DNA from 2 places in the Streptomyces sp. NPDC107528 genome. Region 1 is predicted to be linked to the other one. Evidence: riboswitches for the same ligand, from Rfam matches in the RefSeq annotation. Region 1 holds a riboswitch; the other holds the start of a gene.

What was found. A riboswitch is a leader RNA that binds a small molecule or an ion and turns the genes downstream of it on or off. The one in region 1 is predicted to bind cyclic di-AMP.
Positions count from the first base shown of each region.
Region 2: another riboswitch for cyclic di-AMP. It lies ahead of ACZ7L5_RS40205 (transglycosylase family protein); the one in region 1 lies ahead of ACZ7L5_RS16885 (M23 family metallopeptidase).

Region 1 covers NZ_JBVKAV010000004.1:676,294-688,134, forward strand. Annotated here, with positions in the region: gene ACZ7L5_RS16840 (STAS domain-containing protein) at 1-94, shown strand, start outside; gene ACZ7L5_RS16845 (hypothetical protein) at 233-364, shown strand; gene ACZ7L5_RS16850 (hypothetical protein) at 735-1,079, shown strand; gene ACZ7L5_RS16855 (S8 family serine peptidase) at 1,501-4,779, shown strand; gene ACZ7L5_RS16860 (GTP cyclohydrolase II) at 4,850-5,494, opposite strand; gene ACZ7L5_RS16865 (MarR family winged helix-turn-helix transcriptional regulator) at 5,610-6,125, opposite strand; gene ACZ7L5_RS16870 (dihydrofolate reductase family protein) at 6,174-7,307, shown strand; tRNA gene ACZ7L5_RS16875 (tRNA-Met) at 7,406-7,479, shown strand; gene ACZ7L5_RS16880 (PP2C family protein-serine/threonine phosphatase) at 7,583-8,686, shown strand; cyclic di-AMP (ydaO/yuaA leader) riboswitch at 8,916-9,073, shown strand; gene ACZ7L5_RS16885 (M23 family metallopeptidase) at 9,085-10,110, shown strand; gene ACZ7L5_RS16890 (aldo/keto reductase) at 10,307-11,251, shown strand; gene ACZ7L5_RS16895 (PrsW family intramembrane metalloprotease) at 11,271-11,841, opposite strand, start outside.
Region 2 covers NZ_JBVKAV010000016.1:139,363-151,203, forward strand. Annotated here, with positions in the region: gene ACZ7L5_RS40190 (nucleoside triphosphate pyrophosphohydrolase) at 1-792, shown strand, start outside; gene ACZ7L5_RS40195 (cytochrome P450 family protein) at 862-2,178, shown strand; gene ACZ7L5_RS40200 (transglycosylase family protein) at 2,345-3,397, shown strand; cyclic di-AMP (ydaO/yuaA leader) riboswitch at 3,604-3,802, shown strand; gene ACZ7L5_RS40205 (transglycosylase family protein) at 3,807-4,490, shown strand; gene eno (phosphopyruvate hydratase) at 4,808-6,097, shown strand; gene ACZ7L5_RS40215 (FtsB family cell division protein) at 6,223-6,699, shown strand; gene ACZ7L5_RS40220 (DUF501 domain-containing protein) at 6,756-7,349, shown strand; gene ACZ7L5_RS40225 (Ppx/GppA phosphatase family protein) at 7,346-8,299, shown strand; gene ACZ7L5_RS40230 (NAD(P)/FAD-dependent oxidoreductase) at 9,184-10,572, shown strand; gene ACZ7L5_RS40235 (class I SAM-dependent methyltransferase) at 10,786-11,841, shown strand, end outside.

The sequences.
Region 1 (11,841 bases):
GCCCGGACGGGGCGCTCCTTGCGTGCTGACCCTGTCCCGGGACAGCGGACCTCCGGTGCCTGCCCTTCGGGGCACCGGGCGGGGCCGGGCGTAGTGGCAGAGGTGGTCCGCTCCTCAACGGGCCCGGTCCGGCGGCTGACCTGGGCGACATCGGAGGGCGCCCCTTGGTTGGTCGTACGGCTGCCCGTGACCCCGGCCCTCTCCGTGAAGTTGCCTTCCGAGATGGGCACACATGGGCCCGTACCCCGATCTGTTCGACCAGTGCCGCGTGGTCCGGGTCGGCGGCGAACTGGACCTGACGACCACGCCGGCCTTCGCGCGTGACCTGGAGGACGCCGACACGGCACCGGCCGGCTGTTTCTGATCGTTGACCTGAGCGAGGTGACGTTCATGGACGGCAGCAGCGGTTCCCGCGGTACGCCAGTGTCCAGGGCGCCTGGCAGGGCGTACCCGCGGACCGTGCGGCGGCGGACCGGCCCGTGCGATGTACGGCGGAGCCGCTGTGGTGCCACCCCGCGCTGAGCGGGCGGTTCGAGCACCGGCTGTGCCTTCGTGGGCCTTCGTGGCGTGCTGTGGAAGGAATGTGGTCTGGTGGACTCACTGGAACAGGAACAACCGCGTTCGTTCGGAAAGCGGCATCGCGTTGACACGGGTCGGCGCCGGACGTGACGTGCGGCAGGGCGCAGTGCCATGCCGCTCCGGAAATCCGGCACGACGCAAGGAAGCGGCACTTGATGATGTACGACCAGAATCGCGCCCGACAGCCCGCAGACCAGCCCCGCGGCGCGGGAAGCCGCGGCCCCGGCCCGGCCCCGCTGTTCCCGTCGGCCGAGCGTGACAAGATCGCCCAGCGTCTCGGACGGGCCCTCAACACCTTCCCCGACACTCCGCTCCAGTCGCTGGAGGAGGCCGAAGGCGCCTTCGACGATGCCACAGCTCAGCTCATGGCCGTCCTCGCCGAACAGCGGCGTACCCTCCGCGCGGGCTGGCAGGACCACGATCCCGAAACGCAGTCCGCCGAACTCCACCTCGCGTTGAGGCAGTACCGGGAGGTCATCCAACGACTGCTCCGCCTCTGACCATGGGTGAGCGGACGCCGTCGCAGCGCCCGAGTCGACTTCGGTCGGGTCGGGCGCTGCCTCGTTGTGAGGTTCGCGTGTGACCAGGCGGTCGCTCCCGGGTGCGTCGAGGAAGACGCCGAACTGCTGAGGGCTGGGCGATGGCGGAGTTCTGTGCCGCGCAAGGGCCGTGCCTCCCGAACCTCCGGCGTCCCGCCAGTCCCTGCCGTCTCACAGGAATGTCACAGCCTGCTCCGAAACGTCCGCCATGGCGCTTGGCGGGTTTGTGCCAGGCGAAAATCTCCCCGCCCTGAACTATCAACAGAAATCGGTCCCTTGAGGGAAGCTGGGCGATCATCCGGGATCACATTCCGGACCGCGGCGGTCGAAGGTGCTCGATCCGGCCGCCGACGTCTACGTTCCTTCAGCACCAGGGATCACGATGCCCCCCACCCCCCACTCGGCCCCGATATCGGGCGCGAAACGCGCCGCCCGTATCGCCGTGGCCGCAGGCCTCGTCGCCGCGCTCTCCGCGGCGGGCCCCATACCCCTCGCCCTTGCCGCGGACGGCTCCACCGCCACCGCGGCCGACCCCGGCGTGAAGTCCGCTCATGACAAGCTCGGTGCGGACGACGCCGACCTCCTCGCCGAGGCCAAGGCGCAGCGCGACAAGACCGTCACCATGATGATCGCCACCGCGCCCGGGCAGACCGAGAAGGTCGCCGCGGAGCTGGACGCGGTCAAGGGCGGCTCCGTGGGCCGTACCTACGACAAGCTCGGCTATGTACGGGCCACCGTGCCGACCGGCAGGGCGGACTCGGCCATCGCGTCCGCCGCGCAGCTCTCCTCCGTGCAGGCCATCGACCTGCGGGACGAGATACCCCTGGAGGAGCCGGGCCTCGACAGCGGCGCCAAGTCGGCCGCCTCCGCGGCCACTTACCCCGGCCCCGACAAGAACACCCCCGCGAAGAACCCGTACAACCCGTCCTTCGAGACGGGCGCCGTCGACTTCGTGAAGAAGAACCCGAAGGCGGACGGCCGTGGCGTCACCATCGGCGTCCTCGACTCCGGCGTCGACCTCGCGAGCCCCGCGCTGCAGAAGACGACGACCGGTGAGCGCAAGATCGTCGACTGGGTGACCGCAACCGACCCGATCGTCGACGGTGACGGCACCTGGCGGGCGATGACCACCTCCGTCTCCGGGCCGTCCTTCACCTTCGGCGGCAAGAGCTGGACGGCGCCCGAAGGGGCGTACCAGGTCAGCACCTTCCGCGAGGACGTCACCGAGCAGGGCAAGGCCGCGGACGGTGACGCCGACGGCGACGTCAACCGCGACGGCGACACGACCGACGACTGGGGCGTCCTGTACGACGCCAAGGCCGGCAAGGTCACCGTCGACGTGAACGACAACGGCGACTTCACCGACGACACCCCGATGAAGCCGTACAAGGACGGCCACCAGGTCGGCCGCTTCGGCACCGACGACCCGGCCACCGGCATCGCCGAGAGCCAGGACTTCGTCGTGGAGGTCCGCAAGGACGTCCCGATGGACCCGCTGGGCGGCGACTGGGCCGGCAAGAAGGCCGACTTCGTCAACATCGGCCTCACCGCCGGCGCGCACGGCAGCCACGTGGCCGGCATCACCGCCGCCAACGGCCTGCTCGGCGGCAGGATGGACGGCCAGGCCCCCGGCGCGAAGATTGTGTCCTCCCGGGCCTGCATCTTCGGCCCCGGCTGCTCCAGCGTCGCGCTCACCGAGGGCATGATCGACCTCGTCGCCAACCGTGGCGTCGACGTCGTCAACATGTCCATCGGCGGGCTGCCCCCGCTGAACGACGGCAACAACGCGCGTGCCGAGCTCTACACGCGGCTCATCGACACCTACGGCGTGCAGCTCGTCCTCTCTGCGGGCAACTCCGGCCCCGGCGCCAACACCATCGGCGACCCCGGCCTCGCCGACAAGGTCATCTCGGTCGGCGCCGGCGTCTCCAAGGAGACCTTCGCCGCCAACTACGGCACCGGGGTGCGCACCAAGTACCAGCTGTTCAACTTCTCCTCGCGCGGCCCGCGTGAGGACGGCGGCTTCACCCCGACCGTCGTGGCCCCCGGCGCCGCGGTGAGCACGATCCCGGCCTGGATGCCGGGCGCGCCCATCGCCGAGGCGGGCTGGAAGCTCCCGGCCGGCTACGCCATGTACAACGGCACGTCGATGGCGTCCCCGCAGGCGGCGGGCGCGTCCGCGCTGTTGCTGTCGGCCGCGAAGCAGAAGGGCATCAAGCTGACGCCCGAGAAGCTGCGCACGGCCCTGACCTCGACCGCCCACCACATCGAGGGACTCCAGGCATACGAGGAGGGCGCCGGCCGCATCGACGTCGCCGATGCCTGGAAGGCGGTCAAGGCGGGCGCCACCGCCCACGACTACGCCGTGCAGGCCCCCGTCGACACCGCGCTCGACCAGGCGCTGAAGACGCCGGGCTCCGGCACGGGTCTGTACGACCGCGAGGGCGGCCTGAAGGCCGGCAAGAAGAAGACGTACGACGTCACCGTCACCCGTACGTCCGGCCCCGCCGGCTCCCTCCCGCACACCCTGCGCCTGGCCAACAACAAGGCCCGCACCTTCTCGATCCTCGGCCCGAAGGTCGTCGACCTGCCGCTGAACAGGCCGGTGAGGGTCAAGGTGCAGGCCGCGCCGAAGAACGCGGGCATCAAGAGCGCGATCCTGGAGGCCGACGACCCGAGGACGGTCGGCGTCGACAAGCAGGTCCTCACCACCGTCGTCGTCTCCACGCCGGCCAAGTACACGTTCACCGCCTCGGGTTCGGTGCAGCGCAACAACTTCAGGTCGTACTTCGTGACCGTCCCGGAGGGCACGGAGTCGCTGGAGATCACGCTCGGCGGGCTGAAGCAGGGCAGCCGGACGTTCTTCACCGCCATCAATCCCTACGGCGTTCCCGCCGCGGACAACAGCCCGGACACCAAGGACCTCCCCGAGTCCGCCGAGCCGGTGCCCGGCGTCTGGGAGATCGTGGTCGACTCGCGCCGTACGTCGGCGCTGCTGGACAACCCGTTCAAGCTGAACGCCGCCGTCTACGGCGCCTCCTTCGACCCGGAGTCCGTGACCGTGCCGGAGGCCGAGGTCGGTTCCCCGGTCGCCGCCTCCTGGACGGTGACCAACAAGCTGGAGGCCGTCGAGGGCAACCTCAAGGGCGGCGCGCTCGGCTCGTCGAAGACCGCGCGGCCGACCATCAAGGGCGGTGAGACGCACACCAGCACCATCGAGGTGCCCGAGGGCACGACCTCGCTGGACGTCTCCATCGGCAAGGTCTCCGACCTGGGCGCCGACCTCGACCTGTCGGTGTACGACGCCCAGGGCAAGCTCGTCGGCCAGTCCGCGGACGGCGACGCCGAGGAGGCCGTCTCCGTCGCCGACCCGGCCACCGGCAAGTACACCGTCGAGGTGTCCGGCTTCGAGGTGCCGTCCGGCTCGACCGCGTACGACTACCGGGACGCGTACTTCTCCTCCGCGCTCGGCTCGGTCAAGGTCGACGAGTCGGCGCCGGTGAAGCTCGGCACGGGTGACTCGGCGAAGGCGGCGGCGACCGTCACCGTCGCACGGGCCGTGCCGGAGGGCCGTCAGCTGTTCGGTGAGGTGCGGCTGGTCAACACGCGCGGGACGACCGCGGGTGTCGGCGGGGTGACGATCGAGAAGGTCACGCCGTAGTCGTCGGCACAACGACTGAGGGGCGGGCGTCCGAGAGACCGGGCGCCCGCCCCTTCTTGTTGCCGTTCGCTCAGCCCGCGCTGAGCTTCGCGAGGTCGCCCAGCGGGAGCGTGTGCTGGGTCTGGAGGACCTTCGCGCGCAGGTAGCGGACGTTGTCCGGGGTGGCGAAGACGCCGGTCGGGACGCGGCCCTGGACCTTGATGCCGAGGGCGCGCAACTGGTCGGCCTTGTCGGGGTTGTTGGAGAGCAGGTCCAGTTCGTCGATGCCGAGGGCGGTGAGCATCTGGGCGGCGGCCGTGTAGTCGCGGGCGTCCTCCGGGAGGCCGAGCGCGGCGTTCGCGGCGTAGGTGTCGAGGCCCTGGTCCTGGAGGGCGTACGCGTCGAGCTTGTTGTAGAGCCCGATGCCGCGGCCCTCCTGGCGCAGGTACAGCAACACCCCGCCGCGCTCGGCGATGCGCTCGACGGCCTCGCGCAGCTGGGGGCCGCAGTCGCAGCGGGCCGAGCCGAAGACGTCGCCGGTCAGGCACTCGGAGTGCAGACGGACCAGGGGAGTGCTGCCGGGGGCGGGGTCGCCGAGGACGACGGCCACGTGTTCCAGGCCGTCGGTCAGGCCGTGGAAGGTGATGAGTTCGGCGTCGACGCCGTAGCCGTCCTGGAAGCGCAGCGGAACCCGGACGCGGGCGCGCTGGGTGGCGGCGGCGGTGAAGTCGGGCATGCGGGTTCTCCGGGTTCCGTGCGGGGGCCAGCTGCTTCAGATTTGAAGCAGAACCTCGATACAGGACCCTATCCCATGCTTTAAATTTGAAGCAATGAGTTACCTGTGGCGTACGTCACGAACATGGCTTGCTGGACCGTCGCCGCCACGGCACGTCCTCCGCGGTGGCGTGCGCGGTGTCGCCCTGGAAGCCCCCGGCCACCGCCGTGAAGATCTCCTCCAGCTGCCCGACCTGCTCCGGGGTCAGCCGGTCGAAGAGCAGCGCCCGTACGGTCTCCACATGGCCCGGGGCCGCCCGCTCCAGGACGCGCATCCCCTCCTCGGTCAGGGCCGCGATGCTGCCGCGCTTGTCCCAGCGGCAGTCCTCGCGCCGCACCAGCCCGTCCTTCTCCAGGCGCGTCACGGCGTACGTCAGCCGGCTGCGGGTGATCTTCAGGCCCTCCGCCAGGTCGGTCATGCGCAGCCGCCGCTCCGGAGCCTCGGACAGGGTGGCGAGGATGGAGTAATACAGATGGGGCATGCCGGCTTCCTGCTGGAGCTGCCGGTCCAGCGCGTCCTCCACGAGGGCGGCGGAGGCGATGTAGGCGCGCCAGGCGCGCTGCTCCTCGGGGGTGAGCCAGCGAGTCGTCATGCGACCAGTGTAGGTTTGTTTCAAACTTGAACCAAGCGGAGCGTGCCGATGCCGTCGTACCCCTACGTCCTGCTGTCCGCCGCGGTCTCGCTGGACGGCTACCTCGACGACACCACCCCCGAGCGCCTGCTGCTCTCCGGCCCGGCCGACTTCGACCGGGTCGACGAGGTACGGGCGTCCGTGGACGCGATCCTGATCGGCGCCGGCACGATCCGCGCGGACAACCCGCGGCTGCTGGTGAACTCGGCCGAGCGGCGGGCCGCGCGGGTGGCGGCCGGGAAACCGGAGTTTCCGCTCAAGGTCACGGTCAGCGCGTCCGGCGAGCTCGACCCGACGGCGAACTTCTGGCACACCGGCGGCGAGAAGATCGTCTACACGACGGAGAAGGGCGCGGCGCGCCTGCGCCGCGCGCCGGTCGCGGCGGACGTGGTCGCGCTCGGCGCCGACCTGGACTGGCGGGGCCTGCTGCGGCACCTGCGCGAGGTGCGCGGCGTCGAGCGGCTGATGGTCGAGGGGGGCGGCACCATTCACACGCAGCTCCTTCAGCAGGGGCTGGCGGACGAGGTGCAGCTGGTGCTGGCGCCCCTGTTCGTGGGCGACCCGGACGCGCCCCGGCTGTTCGGGCCCGGCGGCTACCAGGGCGGTCGGCTGCGGCTGGTCGAGACGCGGCAGATCGAGGACGTCGTGCTGATGCGCTACGAGCCGACGGCGCCCGGCGCGGGTGTCCTGCCGTCCGCCGCGGACCGGAGCTGGCTGGCGGTGGCCTGCGATCTGGCCGCGCAGTGCCCGCCGTCGGAGACGGCCTTCAGCGTCGGGGCGGTCGTGGTGGCGGCCGACGGCACGGAGCTGGCGCGGGGGCACTCGCGGGAGGGCGGCGATCCCGTGGTGCATGCGGAGGAGGCTGCGCTGGCGAAGATCGCGGCGGGGGACCCTCGGGTGACTTACGCCACGGTCTACACGAGCCTGGAGCCCTGCACACATCGGGCGTCCCGGCCGGTTCCCTGTGCGCGGTTGATCCTCGATGCGGGGGTGCGGCGGGTGGTGACGGCCTGGCGGGAGCCGGACACCTTCGTGGCGGGGGCCGACGGGAGCGGGCTGCTGGCGGGGGAGGGAGCGGATGTCGTGGTCCTGCCGGAATACGAGGGGCGGGCCAAGGCTCCGAATGGGCATCTGCTGCCCTGACCGCCCCGCCCGACGGGTGCGGAAAACACCGTTCAGGGCGGGGCCGGGGAAACGCGTGTGCATCTTGTCCTGCGGATGGCGTACTATTGAGTCATCGCCGCGGGGTGGAGCAGCTCGGTAGCTCGCTGGGCTCATAACCCAGAGGTCGCAGGTTCAAATCCTGTCCCCGCTACTGATGACTCAGGGTCGGAACTGATCAGTTCCGGCCCTGAGTGTTTTCCCCCCGACCGCGCCGCTCGTCCGGTCGGCCCTCACCACTCGCCCCGCGCTCCCGCATCGGCAACCCTGGTGAGGTGGAGCAACGGCGGATCTCGTACGCACGCCGGTTCGTCCGGCTGCTCCCCGCCCTGCTGATCGCGGCCGGATGCGTGTACGACTCCGTCACGCCCACGGACTTCACCGGCGCCCCCTTCTTCACCGCCGCACCCCTGGTCGCCGCCCCGCTCTACTCACAGCGCGGCACCGTACTCACGGGCATCGTGGCCGTCACCGCCCTGCTCGTGCTGCGCATCGTGCGCGGCGGCCTGCCCCGGGCCGGGGCGATCACGGAACTGGTCACCGTGGTCACCGTCTCCGTCCTCGCCGTCCTCATCAACATCCTCGTCCGCCGCAGCGACGAACGCCTCGCCTCCGCCCGCGAGATCGCCGAGGCCGCCCAGCGCGCCGTACTGCCCCAGCCCGCCGAGCGGATCGGCGGCTTCCAGATCGCGGCACGGTACGAGGCGGCGCAGGAGGGCGCGTCCATCGGCGGCGACCTGTACGCCGTGCAGGACAGCCCGCACGGCCTGCGGGTCGTCGTGGGGGACGTACGCGGCAAGGGCATCGGGGCGGTGGGCGCGGTCGCCGTGGTCATCGGGGCCTTCCGGGAGGCCGCCGAGCAGGAGGCCACGCTGGAGGCGGTGGCACTGCGCCTGGAGCGGGCGCTGGCCCGCGAGCGCGACCGGCGCGAGTGGGCCGAGTCCGACGAGGGGTTCACCACCGTCGTGCTCGCCGAGCTGCCGCACGGCAGCGGGATCGTGCGCCTCGTCAACCGCGGGCATCCCTCGCCCCTGTTGCTGCACGCCGACGGCACCGTGCGCGCGCTGCCCGCCGCCGAGCCCGCACTGCCGCTCGGCATGCGGGACCTGGGCGTCTGGCCCGACCGGGCCCAGGAGGCCGACTGCCCGAGCGGGGCCACGCTGCTCCTGTACACCGACGGCCTGAGCGAGGCACGGGACGCCGGCGACCGCTTCTACGACCCCGAGGCGGGACTCGCGGGGCGCGCCAACGCCCGCCGCGAGCCGGCCGCGCTGCTCGGCGTCCTCGCGACGGAGGTGCGGCGGCACTCGGGGGGCGGGATGGCGGACGACATGGCCCTCATCGCCGTACGGCGGCCGTGATGTCACCGGCCGTGACCGGGTGATCCCCCTCCGCATAACAACTGACATACCGTCAATACCCGTGTGACGCCTGAGGTCTGGCCAACTCGCCCGATTTAGGCCGCTCATGACCCGTAAGTCCGGGCGAAAATCGTTAATGATCAAGTGGAACAGCTTGGAATCAGCACCCCGGGTCTATTAACGTTCGATAACGCAGCGCGGTCGTCCCAGCCGTCACAAGAGTCGGCTCCGTGCGCACGCGCCGAATCTCGAAAGGGAACCGGGGAACCACCACCTTGGGGTGAATCGCGCAAATACCACCGTGAACTCACGGGCGGTATACGCGCGTAGGAGACCTTCCTGCTCCGAACCCGTCAGCTAACCCGGTAGGCGAGAAGGAAGGAAAGGAGTACGCCCACGTGGCGTCCAACCGGCCTGCCCCGCAAGCCCCGTTCGTGCCGAGTCAGCGCAATACCGACACCTTCGGCTACGACCGCGACCGCACCGACGAGGGCCCCTTCGAGGAGTGGAACCCCACCGCGGAGTCCCTTCGTCCCGTACGCGGCAGGCATCGCGTCTCCAAGCAGCGCGGCGGGGGACTCGCCCGCAGCTCCACGGTCCTCGGCGTCGGTGTCATAGCCGCCGTCGGCGCGGGCGGCATGGCCAGCGCGAACAGCGGCAAGCCGCCGGTCGCCATCACCATGCCGGACCTGCCCCTGATCTCGGACGACTCCTCCGACCCCGCCGAGGACGCGGCCACCGCGCTCAGCACCATGGGCGAGACCTCCGAGGACACCGCGCAGGGCGGTTCCGACGCCGGTGAGGCGCTGCGGAGCCGGATCATCGCGCAGGCCGAGTTCCAGCAGGACCAGATCGACAGCAAGGCCGCCGCAGCCGCGGTCGCCGCCGCCGAGAAGGAGGCCGCCGACGCGGCCGCCAAGGCGGAGAAGGAAGCCAAGGCCAAGGCCGCCGCCGCGAAGGCCGAGGCCGAGGAGGAGGCCCGCAAGAAGGCCGAGGCCGAGCGACTCGCCGAGCTGGCCAAGCAGTACACACTGCCGACCTCCTCGTACACCCTCACCTCGACCTTCGGGCAGGCCGGCGCCTACTGGTCCTCCGGCTACCACACGGGCCTCGACTTCGCCGCGCCCACCGGGACGCTGATCAAGGCCGTGCACAGCGGCACGATCACGTTCGCCGGCTGGGACGGCTCGTACGGCTACAAGACCGAGCTCACCCTCGACGACGGCACCGAGGTCTGGTTCGCGCACCAGTCCTCGATCAGCGTGAGCGTCGGCCAGAAGGTCAACACCGGTGACGTCATCGGCCGCGTCGGCGCCACGGGCAACGTGACCGGCGCCCACCTGCACCTCGAGGTGCACCCCGGCGGCAGCTCCAGCGGCATCGACCCGCTGGCGTGGCTGCGCGGCAAGGGGCTCACGCCCTGAAGTCCTGACGGCCCGTGCGCCTGTTGAGGCTCGGCCACTTCTGAACCCCGGCTTCCTGCTCCGATCCTCGGCAGTCCTGACGGCGTCCCCCCGACGTCAGGCCTGCCGGTATCCGCAGCGCCGGGGTTCGCCTGTTTACGGGAACTTTGCGGCCCTTCCGGAAGATCGGCCTCCATCACGGACGTTGATGTCGAGCATGACTTCTCTACGCAAGCTCGGCTCCTCCGACCTCGAGGTCTTCCCGCTCTGCCTCGGTGGCAACGTCTTCGGCTGGACCGCCGACGAGCCCCAGTCCTTCGCCGTCCTCGACGCGTACACCGAGGCGGGCGGCAACTTCATCGACACGGCCGACTCGTACTCGGCGTGGGTCGAGGGCAACGTGGGCGGCGAGTCCGAGACCGTCATCGGCAACTGGCTGAAGGCGCGCGGCAACCGGGCGGACATCGTGATCGCCACGAAGGTCAGCCAGCATCCCGACTTCCAGGGCCTCACCGCCGCCAACATCAAGGCGGCCGCAAACGCCTCCCTGCGTCGCCTCGGCACCGACCACATCGACCTCTACTACACCCACTTCGACAAGCCGGAAGTGCCGGTCGAGGAGATCGTCGGCGCGCTGGACGAGCTGGTGAAGGCGGGCAAGGTGCGCGACATCGCCGCCTCCAACATCTCGGCGACGCGGCTGGAGGCGTCCCTCGCCTTCTCCGACCGCGAAGGCCTGGCTCGCTATGTCGCCCTCCAGCCCCACTACAACCTGGTCTCCCGCGACACCTACGAGGGCGAACTCCAGAACCTCGCCGAACGGCAGGGCCTGGCGGCGGTCCCGTACTTCGCCCTGGCGGCCGGGTTCCTCACGGGCAAGTACCGCGCCGGTACGGCCGTGGACAGTCCCCGTGCCCAGGGCGCCGGCAAGCACGCGGAGACGGAGCGGGGCCGCAGGGTGCTGGCGGTGCTGGACGAGATCGCGTCCGCCCACGAGGTACCCGTGGCCGCGGTGGCCTTGTCCTGGCTCGCGGCCCAGCCGACGGTCACGGCCCCGATCGCCTCGGCACGGACGCCGGAGCAGCTGCCGGCGCTGCTGGGGGTGGCGGAGCTGACGTTGACGGAGGGGGAACTGGGGAGGCTCACGGCGGCGTCGGCATGATCCTCCCGCCGCCCCACGGTCACGTCCGATAGGGGTTGTACGCGGGGTAGGGCGCCGCCGCCCCGTATCCCGCGTACCCGCTCCCGTACGGCTGCCAGTGACCGGGCGGCGCCCCGTACCCATGAGCCGGCGGCCAGACCCGCGCCGCGGCCACCGCGTGCTCCAGTGCCGGCCGTGCGACCTCCCGGCGTCGCCACAGCTCGTGCAGCAACTCGTGTTCCCGTACGACGAAGTCGGCGCCGGCCCGCCCGCGGCGTCCCCGGTGCCGTAGGAACGCCAACGACGTGGCGTAGGCCTCGTACTGCGCCACGGCCCGCGCCGCCGTCCGCCCGCCGTGGCGGCGCGCGTACTGCCGGGCCACCCGCCGGTCCCGCATCGAGCCCAGTGCGTACGGCTCGCTCGGCGACAGCCACCCGGTGACGACATAGGCGGGCAGCTCCTCGCGCACGGTCCTCAGCTCGCGCTGCCGGGTCCAGATCACCAGCCAGGTGAGCAGCCCGAACGTGGGCACCATGAAGGCCGCGTACACCGCGAAGAACCCGAACTCGCCGAAGGACGACGAGCCGTTCCACAGGGCGTGCATGCCCATG
Region 2 (11,841 bases), on a different contig from region 1:
ACCGCCCCGGCCGCCGAGCAGCTGATCGCCGCGTGCGCCGGCGGCCGCACGGTCGTGGTCGTGGCGACGGGCGAGGGCGAGCCGGCCCTGACGGACGGCCTGGCACGGCTCGCGGGCTCCGGACGGGTCAGCATGCCGGACCTGGAACTGCTCCCCGCCTCCTACGACCTGCCCGGCGCCCGCCTCCTCGACCTCGTCCAGGTCATGGACCGCATCCGCGTCGAGTGCCCGTGGTCCTCCCAGCAGACCCACAAGGGCCTGGCGAAGTACGGGATCGAGGAGGCCTACGAACTCGTAGAGGCGATCGAGGACGGCGACCGCGACGAACTCCGCGAGGAGCTGGGCGACGTTCTTCTGCAGGTCGTCTTCCACGCCCGTATAGCCGAGGAGGACCTGGAGTCCCCCTTCTCCATCGACGACGTGGCCGGCGGCATCGTCACCAAGCTCATCCACCGCCACCCGCACGTCTTCGGCGACGAGACGGCGACGACCCCCGAGGAGGTCAAGGAGCACTGGCTGCGCACGAAGGCGACGGAGAAGCAGCGCGAGTCGGTGACGGACGGGATCCCGCTCGGACAGCCGGGCCTGGCACTGGCCGCGAAGCTGGCGTCCCGGGTGCGTACGGCGGGCCTGGAGGTACCACTGCCGACGGGGGACGGCCTCGGCTACGAACTCCTCGCGATGGCGGTGCGCGCGGAGGCGGCGGGGGTGGACCCGGAGGCGGCCCTGAGGGTCGCGGCTCGGACCTTCCGGGATGCCGTGCGGGCCGCCGAGGGGGTGTCCCCTCAGTAGGGAGCGAGGCCGGACCGGCAACGGTTGGCGGGGAACAGGGGCCGGACCGGCAACGGATACCGTCAAGGAGTGACCAACCAGCCCACCCCCACCGGCACCACTCCCGGACTCTCCGGACCCTCCGGACCCTCCGAACCGTCCGGACCCCCCGACCTCTTCACCTGGGAGTTCGCGACCGACCCCTACCCCGCCTACGCCTGGCTCCGCGAGCACGCCCCGGTCCATCGGACCCGGCTGCCCAGCGGTGTGGAGGCCTGGCTGGTCACCCGGTACGACGATGCCAAGCAGACCCTCGCGGACAACCGGCTCTCCAAGAACCCCGCCCATCACGACGAGCCCGCGCACGCCAAGGGCAAGACCGGCATCCCCGGTGAGCGCAAGGCCGAGCTCATGACGCATCTGCTCAACATCGACCCGCCGGACCACACCAGGCTGCGCAGGCTGGTCTCCAAGGCGTTCACGCCCCGCAGGGTCGCCGAGTTCGCGCCCCGGGTGCAGGAGCTCACGGACCAGCTGATCGACCAGTTCGCGGCGAAGGGAAGCGCCGACCTCATCCACGAGTTCGCCTTCCCGCTTCCCATCTACGCCATCTGCGACCTGCTCGGCGTCCCCCGCGAGGACCAGGACGACTTCCGGGACTGGGCGGGCATGATGATCCGCCACCAGGGCGGCCCCCGCGGCGGTGTCGCGCGGTCGGTGAAGAAGATGCGCGGCTATCTGGCCGACCTCATCCACCGCAAGCGGGAAGCCCTGCCCGAGGAGCCCACGCCCGGTGAGGACCTCATCTCCGGACTCATCCGGGCCTCCGACCACGGAGAGCACCTCACCGAGAACGAGGCCGCGGCGATGGCCTTTATCCTCCTGTTTGCCGGTTTTGAGACGACCGTGAACCTGATCGGCAACGGCGTCTACGCGCTGCTCACACACCCCGAGCAGCGCGCCCGCCTGCAGTCGTCCCTCGCCGCCGGGGAGACCGGCCTCCTCGAAACCGGCGTGGAGGAACTCCTGCGCTACGACGGCCCCGTGGAGCTCGCCACCTGGCGCTTCGCCACCGAGCCGCTCACCATCGGCGGGCAGGACATCGGGGCCGGTGACCCCGTTCTCGTCGTCCTGGCCGCCGCCGACCGGGACCCGGAGCGGTTCGCCGACCCCGACGTCCTCGACCTCGGCCGCCGGGACAATCAGCACCTCGGCTACGGCCACGGCATCCACTACTGCCTTGGCGCCCCGCTGGCCCGCCTGGAGGGCCAGGCCGCCCTCGCCACACTCCTCACCCGCCTCCCGGATCTCCGACTCGCCGTGGACCCGGGGGAGTTGAGGTGGCGCGGAGGTCTCATCATGCGTGGGCTGCGCACACTTCCGGTGGATTTCACACCAGTTGGGTGAGTGCGTCCACCTCGTCAAACGTGACGCGCGCTCAACTCTGTGATCTTCACGTGATCTACGCGGCATTAACTTGTGACAAGTGATCGAATGCCTATACGTTCACGGATCAACGACGGCGCCAGGTTTAAAGCGCCGCGGTCACTGCTGCCTCGTGAAAGGTCCCCGCATGCTCTCCGGGAACGGTCGTCACCGTCGCCCCCGTCAGGCGCCGGCTCTCCTCGTCGCGGCCGGAGTGACCGGGTCCGCCATCGCCATCCCGCTGCTCGGCGCCGCGAGCGCGAGCGCCGCCGACGGCACCGTGTGGGACAAGGTGGCCGAGTGCGAGAGCGGTGGCTCCTGGAGCACGGACGAGGGCAACGGGCGCTACGGCGGACTGCAGCTGACCCAGGACGACTGGGAGCAGTACGGCGGCCTCGACTTCGCCCCGCGTCCCGACCTGGCGAGCCGTTCCCAGCAGATCGCCGTGGCGCAGGAGATCCTCGCCGACCAGGGAACCAAGCCCTGGGGTACCTGTGCGGTGCTCAACGGGCTCACCCCGAAGAACGGCTTGGTCGACCTCGACACCGGAGTGGACGACGACTCGCCGTCCGATGTGTCCGGGTCCTCCGGCTTGCTTGATTCGTCCGGCTCATCGAGTTCGTCCAATTCGTCCGACTCCTCGGGTTCCTCGAACTCGTCGGACCCGGCCGATGGCTCGTCGGGTTCGTCGAGCGAATCGCCCAGCGCTTCGTCCGAATCGCCCCAGGACTCATCCTCTTCCCCCTCTTCCCCCTCTTCTTCCTCTTCTACGTCTTCGTCCCCTTCGTCGTCCAAGGCGGACAGCTCCGCGAAGGCCGATGCGTCACCCGACGCCAAGGCCTCGAAGTCGCCCGACAGCTCCCCCGTGGAGACCTCGGACGGGGACAATCAGGACAACTGGGTGCAAGATGTGGGCGCCTGGAGCCTCGTCGACACCGGCGCGCTCACCGGCGAGGAGGCCGGCTCCGGTCGGCACCGCGGGCCCAGTGCCGATGAGAGCGAGACCGTGGACCCGGCCCCCGAGTCCTCCGGTCGCCACGCCTCGTACAAGGTCCGCGCCGGCGACACTCTGGCCTCCATCGCCGACTCCCTTGACCTCGACGGCGGGTGGCGGGCGCTGTACGACGCGAACAAGGGCGCCATCGGCGGCAACGCGAACGACATCGTCCCCGGTCAGACCCTGGACGTCCCCGTCGAATAAGGGCCGAACGGGGCGAAAAACAACGAGAGTTCGCGTCACCTTTCGCACCTGAATGTCCGTTTTGAATGCGGTGAGAGATAGATCTCAGAAGCCCTGATCGTCTTTGTAATTCCGGGAATCGGGTGTCTACGGTCGTGATCGCTCGTCACCACGAGCCCCGGCTGCCGCAACGCCGAATCCTGCCAGTGGCCGCACGGGAACAGTCGTCGCGTCAAGCGCCGTAGGCAGGAGCGGGGGACCCAAGGTAAGCGCCGGGTCCGGCAGTTGAGGCCTTTCGGGGCCGCACGCCGGAGTCGGCTTGGGGTGAAGCCGCGCAACGCGAGCCGAAAGGCGGACGAGCGCGGCCGGGCAACTCAACCGGCCCGAACCCGACAGCTCACCTCGCAGGCGTCGGTGAGGGGATCCAACCATGCTGTTTTCCAGCAAGGGCAAGCACCGTCGTCCGTCCAAGGCCGCCCGCGCCATAGCCGTCGTCGGCGTCACCGGCGCCGCCGCCGTCGCCGCCCCGCTGATGGCGGCCGGCAGCGCCTCCGCCGCCACCGCCTCCGAGTGGGACGCCGTCGCCCAGTGCGAGGCCGGCGGTAACTGGTCCATCAACACCGGCAACGGCTACTACGGCGGCCTGCAGTTCTCCGCCTCCACCTGGGCCGCGTACGGCGGCACGGCGTACGCCTCCACCGCCGACCAGGCCACCAAGGCGCAGCAGATCGAGATCGCCGAGAAGGTTCTCGCGGGCCAGGGCAAGGGTGCCTGGCCGCACTGCGGCACCGGCCTGTCGAGCGCCGCGTACAACGGCTCCGGCTCCTCGCAGAGCACCGAGGCCACCCCTCGCGCCACCGAGGAGCAGCCGGCCTCCCGCTCCGCCGACCGTCCGGCGGCCGAGAAGAAGTCGACCAAGACCGTCACCACCCCGACCGGCAAGAAGGTCAAGAAGGGCGACGGCGAGTACAAGGTCGTCAAGGGTGAGACCCTCAGCTCGATCGCCGAGAAGAAGAAGGTCAAGGGCGGCTGGGAGAAGCTGTTCCAGCTGAACAAGGACATCGTCGAGGACGCCGACCTGATCTACCCGGGTCAGCAGCTGCACCTGAAGTAATACGCGGCCACAAGCTGAACCACAGAGCCCTCACATCCGTGGAACTCATCATGAAGACCTCGTGAGGGTCACCCCCGTCCCCCACGGGCTCCCCGCTCCGGTGCGTGTTCCCCCGTACGCACCGGGGCGGGGCTTTTTCTTTCCCTGTTGGTCACCCACCCTTTGTTCCGGTAGGGAACAATGGGTACGGTTCGGTCCTGTCCACGGGACGGTCGGTCGGCTGCCGATGTCCCCGGGGCGGTTAGGCTCTAGTCGCAAGGCTCACAGCCCCGCACCACCAGCGACACAGTGCTTCACATCCCAAGAAGGAGATACTCGTGCCGTCCATCGACGTCGTCGTAGCCCGGGAAATCCTGGACTCCCGAGGCAATCCCACGGTCGAGGTCGAGGTCGGCCTCGACGACGGCAGCACGGGTCGTGCCGCCGTTCCGTCCGGCGCTTCGACGGGCGCCTTCGAGGCCATCGAGCTCCGCGACGGCGACTCGAACCGCTACCTCGGCAAGGGCGTGGAGAAGGCCGTCCTCGCCGTCATCGAGCAGATCGGCCCGGAGCTGGTCGGTTACGACGCCACCGAGCAGCGCCTGATCGACCAGGCGATGTTCGACCTGGACGCCACCGACAACAAGGGCTCCCTCGGCGCCAACGCCATCCTCGGCGTCTCCCTCGCCGTCGCCCACGCCGCCTCCGAGGCCAGCGACCTCCCGCTGTTCCGCTACCTGGGCGGCCCCAACGCGCACCTGCTGCCGGTGCCGATGATGAACATCCTGAACGGCGGCTCGCACGCCGACTCCAACGTGGACATCCAGGAGTTCATGATCGCCCCGATCGGCGCGGAGTCCTTCTCCGAGGCCCTGCGCTGGGGCGCCGAGGTCTACCACACGCTGAAGAAGGTCCTGAAGAGCAAGGGCCTGGCCACCGGCCTCGGCGACGAGGGCGGCTTCGCCCCGAACCTCGGCTCCAACCGCGAGGCCCTCGACCTCATCCTGGAGGCGATCAAGGAGGCCGGCTACACCCCCGGCGAGCAGATCGCCCTCGCGCTCGACGTCGCCGCGTCCGAGTTCTACAAGGACGGCGTCTACACCTTCGAGGGCAAGGACCGCTCGGCCGCCGAGATGACCGAGTACTACGCGGAGCTCGTCGACGCGTACCCGCTCGTCTCCATCGAGGACCCGCTGTTCGAGGACGACTGGGACGGCTGGAAGACCATCACCGACAGGCTCGGTGACAAGGTCCAGCTCGTCGGAGACGACCTGTTCGTCACCAACCCCGAGCGCCTGGCCCGCGGCATCGACGAGGGCGCCGCCAACGCCCTGCTGGTGAAGGTGAACCAGATCGGCTCGCTCACCGAGACCCTGGACGCCGTCGAGCTGGCCCAGCGCAGCGGCTTCAAGTGCATGATGTCCCACCGCTCCGGCGAGACCGAGGACGTCACCATCGCCGACCTGGCCGTCGCCACCAACTGCGGCCAGATCAAGACCGGCGCCCCGGCCCGCTCCGAGCGCGTCGCCAAGTACAACCAGCTGCTGCGCATCGAGGAGATCCTCGACGACGCGGCGGTGTACGCCGGCCGCAGCGCGTTCCCGCGGTTTCGCTCTGCGAACTATTAAGCACAGCAAGGGCTGAGCCGGCTGAGCCCCAACCTGGGGTGAGGCTTAGCCAGTCGTACGTACGTCCCCGTACTCGGTCCCGTACCGTGTGCGGGGACGTACGCATGTGAAACGGGAGGCGGGACATGGCCGTCAAGGATCGGGACCGGTTCTCCACCGCGACCAGGATCCGGTTGCTCGGCGAGCAGACGGCGGCCCGTGTCTACCGCTCCCAGACGAAGCGGCAGGCCCGGCGCTCCAGGCTCACCGGACGCGCCGCGCTGCTCGCGCTGGTCGTCTGCACCATGGTCGTCGCGCTCGCCTACCCGATAAGGCAGTACGTCTCCCAGCGCGCCGAGATCGCGGACATGCAGCGGGAGAAGGAAGACGCCGCACAGCGGGTCGAGCAACTGCGCGACGTCAAGGCACGCTGGCAGGACGACGCCTACGCCGAGCAGCAGATCCGGCTGCGGCTGCATTATGTGATGCCGGGGGAGACCGGCTACATCGTGATCGACCCGGACGCGGCCAAGCAGTCGCGCGCCGAGCTGGGTGCGGCCGACCGCCCCTGGTACGCGAACATCTGGGACGGGGTCGACAAGGCCGACGCGTCCCGGCAGTGAACCGATCGTCCGGACCGGTCGTAAGACCGCCGACGAGAACAGACAGAAAGACAGGCATGGAAACCGCCCCGCCGCCCACCCCGCGCACCGAGCCCACCGACGCGGACGTCGAGGCCTTCAAGCAGCAGCTCGGGCGTCCCCCGCGCGGGCTGCGCGCGATCGCGCACCGGTGCCCCTGCGGGCAGCCGGACGTCGTCGAGACGGCCCCGCGGCTGCCCGATGGCACGCCCTTCCCGACGCTGTACTACCTGACGTGCCCGAAGGCGTCGTCGGCGATCGGCACGCTGGAGGCGAACGGCGTGATGAAGGAGATGACGGCGCGGCTGGAGTCCGACCCCGAGCTGGCCGCGGCGTATCGCTCGGCGCACGAGGACTACATCCGGCGGCGCGACGAGATCGAGGAGCTGACGGGCTTTCCGAGCGCGGGCGGTATGCCGGACCGGGTGAAGTGTCTGCACGTGCTGGTCGCGCACTCGCTGGCCGCGGGGCCCGGTGTCAATCCGCTGGGCGACGAGGCCATCGCGATGCTGCCGCAGTGGTGGAGCAAGGGCGCGTGCGTGACGCTCCCCGAGAAGTCCGGGGCGACCGGGAACTCCGAGGCGTCCGGGGAGTCCGAGGCGCCTGGGGAGTCCGAGGAGGACGGCCGGTGACCCGTGTCGCCGCCATCGACTGCGGTACGAACTCCATCCGGCTCCTCGTCGCCGACGTCGACCTGCGGACCGGGGAACTCGTCGACCTGGACCGCCGTATGACCATCGTGCGGCTCGGCCAGGGTGTCGACCGCACGGGGCGGCTCGCGCCCGAGGCGCTGGAGCGGACCTTCGCCGCCTGCCGTGACTACGCGGCGATCATCAAGGAGCACGGCGCCGAGCGGCTGCGGTTCGTCGCCACGTCGGCCTCCCGGGACGCCGAGAACCGGGACGAGTTCGTCCGCGGGGTCATGGACATCCTCGGCGTCGAGCCCGAGGTCGTCACAGGGGACCAGGAGGCCGAGTTCTCCTTCACGGGCGCGACGAAGGAGCTCGTGGGACGCGAGGACCTGCACCGCCCCTACCTCGTCGTGGACATCGGCGGCGGGTCGACCGAGTTCGTCGTCGGCGAGGAGCACGTCCGCGCGGCGCGCTCCGTGGACGTCGGCTGTGTGCGGATGACCGAGCGCCATCTGGTCCGCGACGGCGTCGTCTCCGACCCGCCCTCCGAGGAGCAGGTCGCCGCGATGCGGGCCGACATCGAGGCGTCCCTCGACCTGGCCGAGGAGACGGTGCCGCTGCGCGAGGCCAGGACGCTGGTGGGGCTTGCCGGTTCGGTCACCACGGTGTCGGCGATCGCGCAGGACCTGCCCGACTACGACTCGGCCCGCATCCACCACTCCCGGATCGGCCACGACCGGGTCCGCGAGATCACCGACTGGCTCCTGCGCTCCACCCACGCCGAGCGCGCGGCCGTACCGTCCATGCACCCGGGGCGAGTTGACGTCATCGCGGCGGGCGCGCTGGTGCTGCTCGCGATCATGGAACGGATCGGCGCCGAGGAGGTCGTCGTCAGCGAGCACGACATCCTCGACGGCATCGCCTTCAAGGTGGCGGAGGCGGCCCGGTAGGGCGGGCGTGGCCACCGAGCCGCGGGGCGCCCGCGGATGGCGCGAAGATGCGCAACGGCCCCGGTACCTCTCCACGAGGTACCGGGGCCGTTGCGTCAAAGCCCGTGCGGGCTGTCCGTCAGTTGCAGAGGAGGACGAGGAGGCCGCTGCACCCTCCGTCGTCGCCATGGCCGCCGTGGGCCGGACTGGACTGTACGGCAGTGGCGTTCATGGCGGCGGGCGCCGCTGTCGCAGTGGATGCGGCAGCCGTACCCAACGCAAGGGCGATACCAAGGGCAGCGCCGACCGAGACTATTCGCTTGGCAGCCCGCAGGGGCGCCTTCTGTGAGGTGATCATGGCTGCACGTTATGTGCCCTTCTGATCATTTTCGCGCGGAGTGTGGCCGACCGGGTGACGGTGCCTCAGATTGCCGCCGCGGGGTAGTCCGGGTCTCGATTTATTACCAGTGGGTAGCTTTCGGTTGAGCAGGTCGGCTAGCGTATGAGCGCCCCCGAGGGGGCTTTCGGGGTCGCCGTCGACCTGCCGCGGGGGCTCGATCGAGAAAGTTCGTGAAGTTCTTCACAAGGAATTCGGCCCTGTCGGACCACGGATCGGTGTCGGTTGACCCTTCCGAGGGGTGAACAGCCCCTTGAACATGTTCAGATGGCCGGTGTAAAGAGGCTCTGGGAGCTGCTCGCCCGAGGGTGTTCCGGTCCGCTCACAGGGGCCCCGGAGGGACAGAGAGGCAGCTCACGCGGCATTGACAACGGGGCGTATCGCATCCCGGTTCCCGATCGTGACCATGACCTGCGTCACGCGGGCCGGGGAGTGTAGCACAGGGGCTGCAAGAGCTTGTGAAGGGGCGCACGAGCGACCCCCCTGGGGCAGGTGGATACTCGATGGCATGAGCACCACGGAGCGTCCCAGGATCCTCGTAGTAGGCGGTGGGTACGTAGGCCTGTACGCAGCTCGGCGCATCCTCAAGAAGATGCGCTACGGAGAGGCGACCGTCACGGTCGTCGACCCCCGGTCGTACATGACCTACCAGCCCTTCCTCCCCGAAACCGCCGCCGGCAGCATCTCCCCGCGCCACGTCGTCGTCCCGCTGCGACGCGTGCTGCCCAAGGCGGAGGTCCTCACCGGCCGGGTCACCACCATCGACCAGGACCGCAAGGTCGCCACGATCGCCCCGCTGGTGGGCGAGGCGTACGAGCTGCCTTTCGACTACCTGGTCATCGCGATGGGCGCGGTCTCCCGCACCTTCCCGATCCCCGGCCTCGCCGAGCAGGGCATCGGCATGAAGGGCATCGAGGAGGCCATCGGCCTGCGCAACCACGTCCTCGAGCAGCTCGACAAGGCCGACTCCACGACCGACGAGGAGATCCGCCGCAAGGCGCTCACCTTCGTCTTCATCGGCGGTGGCTTCGCGGGTGCGGAGACCATCGGCGAGGTCGAGGACATGGCCCGCGACGCGGCGAAGTACTACACCAGCGTGTCCCGTGAGGACATGCGGTTCGTCCTCGTCGACGCCGCCGACAAGATCCTGCCCGAGGTCGGCCCGAAGCTCGGCCAGTACGGCAAGGAGCACCTGGAGGCCCGTGGCGTCGAGGTCTACCTCTCGACCTCCATGGACTCCTGCGTCGACGGCCACGTCGTGCTGAAGAACGGCCTCGAGGTCGACTCCAACACCATCGTGTGGACGGCCGGTGTCAAGCCGAACCCGGCCCTCACCCGCTTCGGTCTGCCGCTCGGCCCCCGCGGTCACGTCGACTGCGAGCCGTCCCTCCAGGTCAAGGGCACCGACTACATCTGGGCCGCAGGCGACAACGCCCAGATCCCGGACCTCGTCGGCCGCAAGGCGGGCAACGAGAACGCCTGGTGCCCGCCGAACGCGCAGCACGCGCTGCGTCAGGCCAAGGTCCTCGGCGACAACGTGATCTCCGGTATGCGGGGCTTCCCGCAGAAGGACTACTCGCACGCCAACAAGGGCGCGGTGGCGGGCCTCGGCCTCCACAAGGGCGTGGCGATGATCGTCATGGGCAAGGTGAAGATCAAGCTCAAGGGCCGCCTCGCCTGGTACATGCACCGTGGCTACCACGGCATGGCGATGCCGACCTTCAACCGCAAGATCCGCGTCTTCGCCGACTGGACGCTCGGCATGTTCCTCAAGCGCGAGGTCGTCGCGCTGGGCGCGCTGGAGTCCCCGCGCGAGGAGTTCTACGAGGCCGCGAAGCCGGCCCCGGTCGCTCCCGCGAGCAACGCCGAGAAGGGCGAGAAGGCCAAGGCCTCCTGACCTCCGGTCACTTGAACGACCCCGAAGGGGGCCACCCGCCATCCGTGGTGCGGGCGGCCCCCTTCGGGCCGTCCGGGCGGCCGCCGCGGTGCCGGGCGCGTACGCCTTCCCAGGGTTTGCCCAGCTGTAACGCGCGTGGGGGACTGCGCGGGGCGCTTGCAGGTGTTTACGTGGTGTTGGACATTCCGGGATCCCATCACGGAGGTGTGCGCCATGCCAGACGCCGCGGTGCGGCTGAAGGGCCTGCTCGAACAGTTGCTGGGGGTTCCGCTCCCGGTGCGCATTCGCGCCTGGGACGGTTCGCAGGCGGGCCCGCCGGGCGCGCCGACCCTCGTCGTACGCAATCGCCGCGCCGTGCGGCGGCTGCTGTTCAAGCCCGGCGAGCTGGGACTGGCCCGGGCCTGGGTGGCCGGGGACCTCGACATCGAGGGCGACCTGTACACCGCCCTCGATCTGCTCGCGGGGCTCGTGTGGGAGCGCGGGGAGGATGCCCGCAGCCTGGCTCAGGCGCTCAGGGAACCCGACGTACGCGCCGCCGTCCGCGGCCTCGTCAAGCTCAGCGGTCTTCCCCTGCCGCCCGCGCCGCCGCCCGAGGAGGTGCGCCGGGCCCGTGCCCACCTGCACACCAAGCGCACCGACAGACGCGCGATCAGCCACCACTACGACGTCGGCAACGACTTCTACGAGATCGTCCTCGGCCCGTCCATGGTGTACTCCTGCGCCTATTGGCCGGCCCCGCCCCCGCACGGCACCCTAGAGGCCGCCCAGCACGACAAACTCGACCTGGTCTGCCGCAAGCTCGCGCTGCGGCCCGGCCTGCGGCTGCTCGACGTCGGCTGCGGCTGGGGCTCGATGGCGATGCACGCGGCCCGCGAGTACGGCGTGAGCGTCGTCGGCATCACTCTCTCCCAGGAGCAGGCGGCCTACGCCCGCAAGCGCATCGCCGACCAGGGGCTCACCGACAAGGTGGAGATCCGCGTACAGGACTACCGGGACGTCGGCGACGGGCCCTACGACGCCGTCTCCTCCATCGGCATGGCCGAACACGTCGGCGCCGAACGGTATCTGGAGTACGCCGACGTACTGCACCGGCTGCTGAAGCCCGGCGGGCGGTTGCTCAACCACCAGATCGGGCGCCGTCCGCAGCGGGACGAATCCACGTACGAGGTGGACGAGTTCATCGACTCCTACGTCTTCCCCGACGGCGAGCTCCAGCCCATCGGCGTCACCGTCACCCAGCTGGAACGGGCCGGTTTCGAGGTGCGCGAC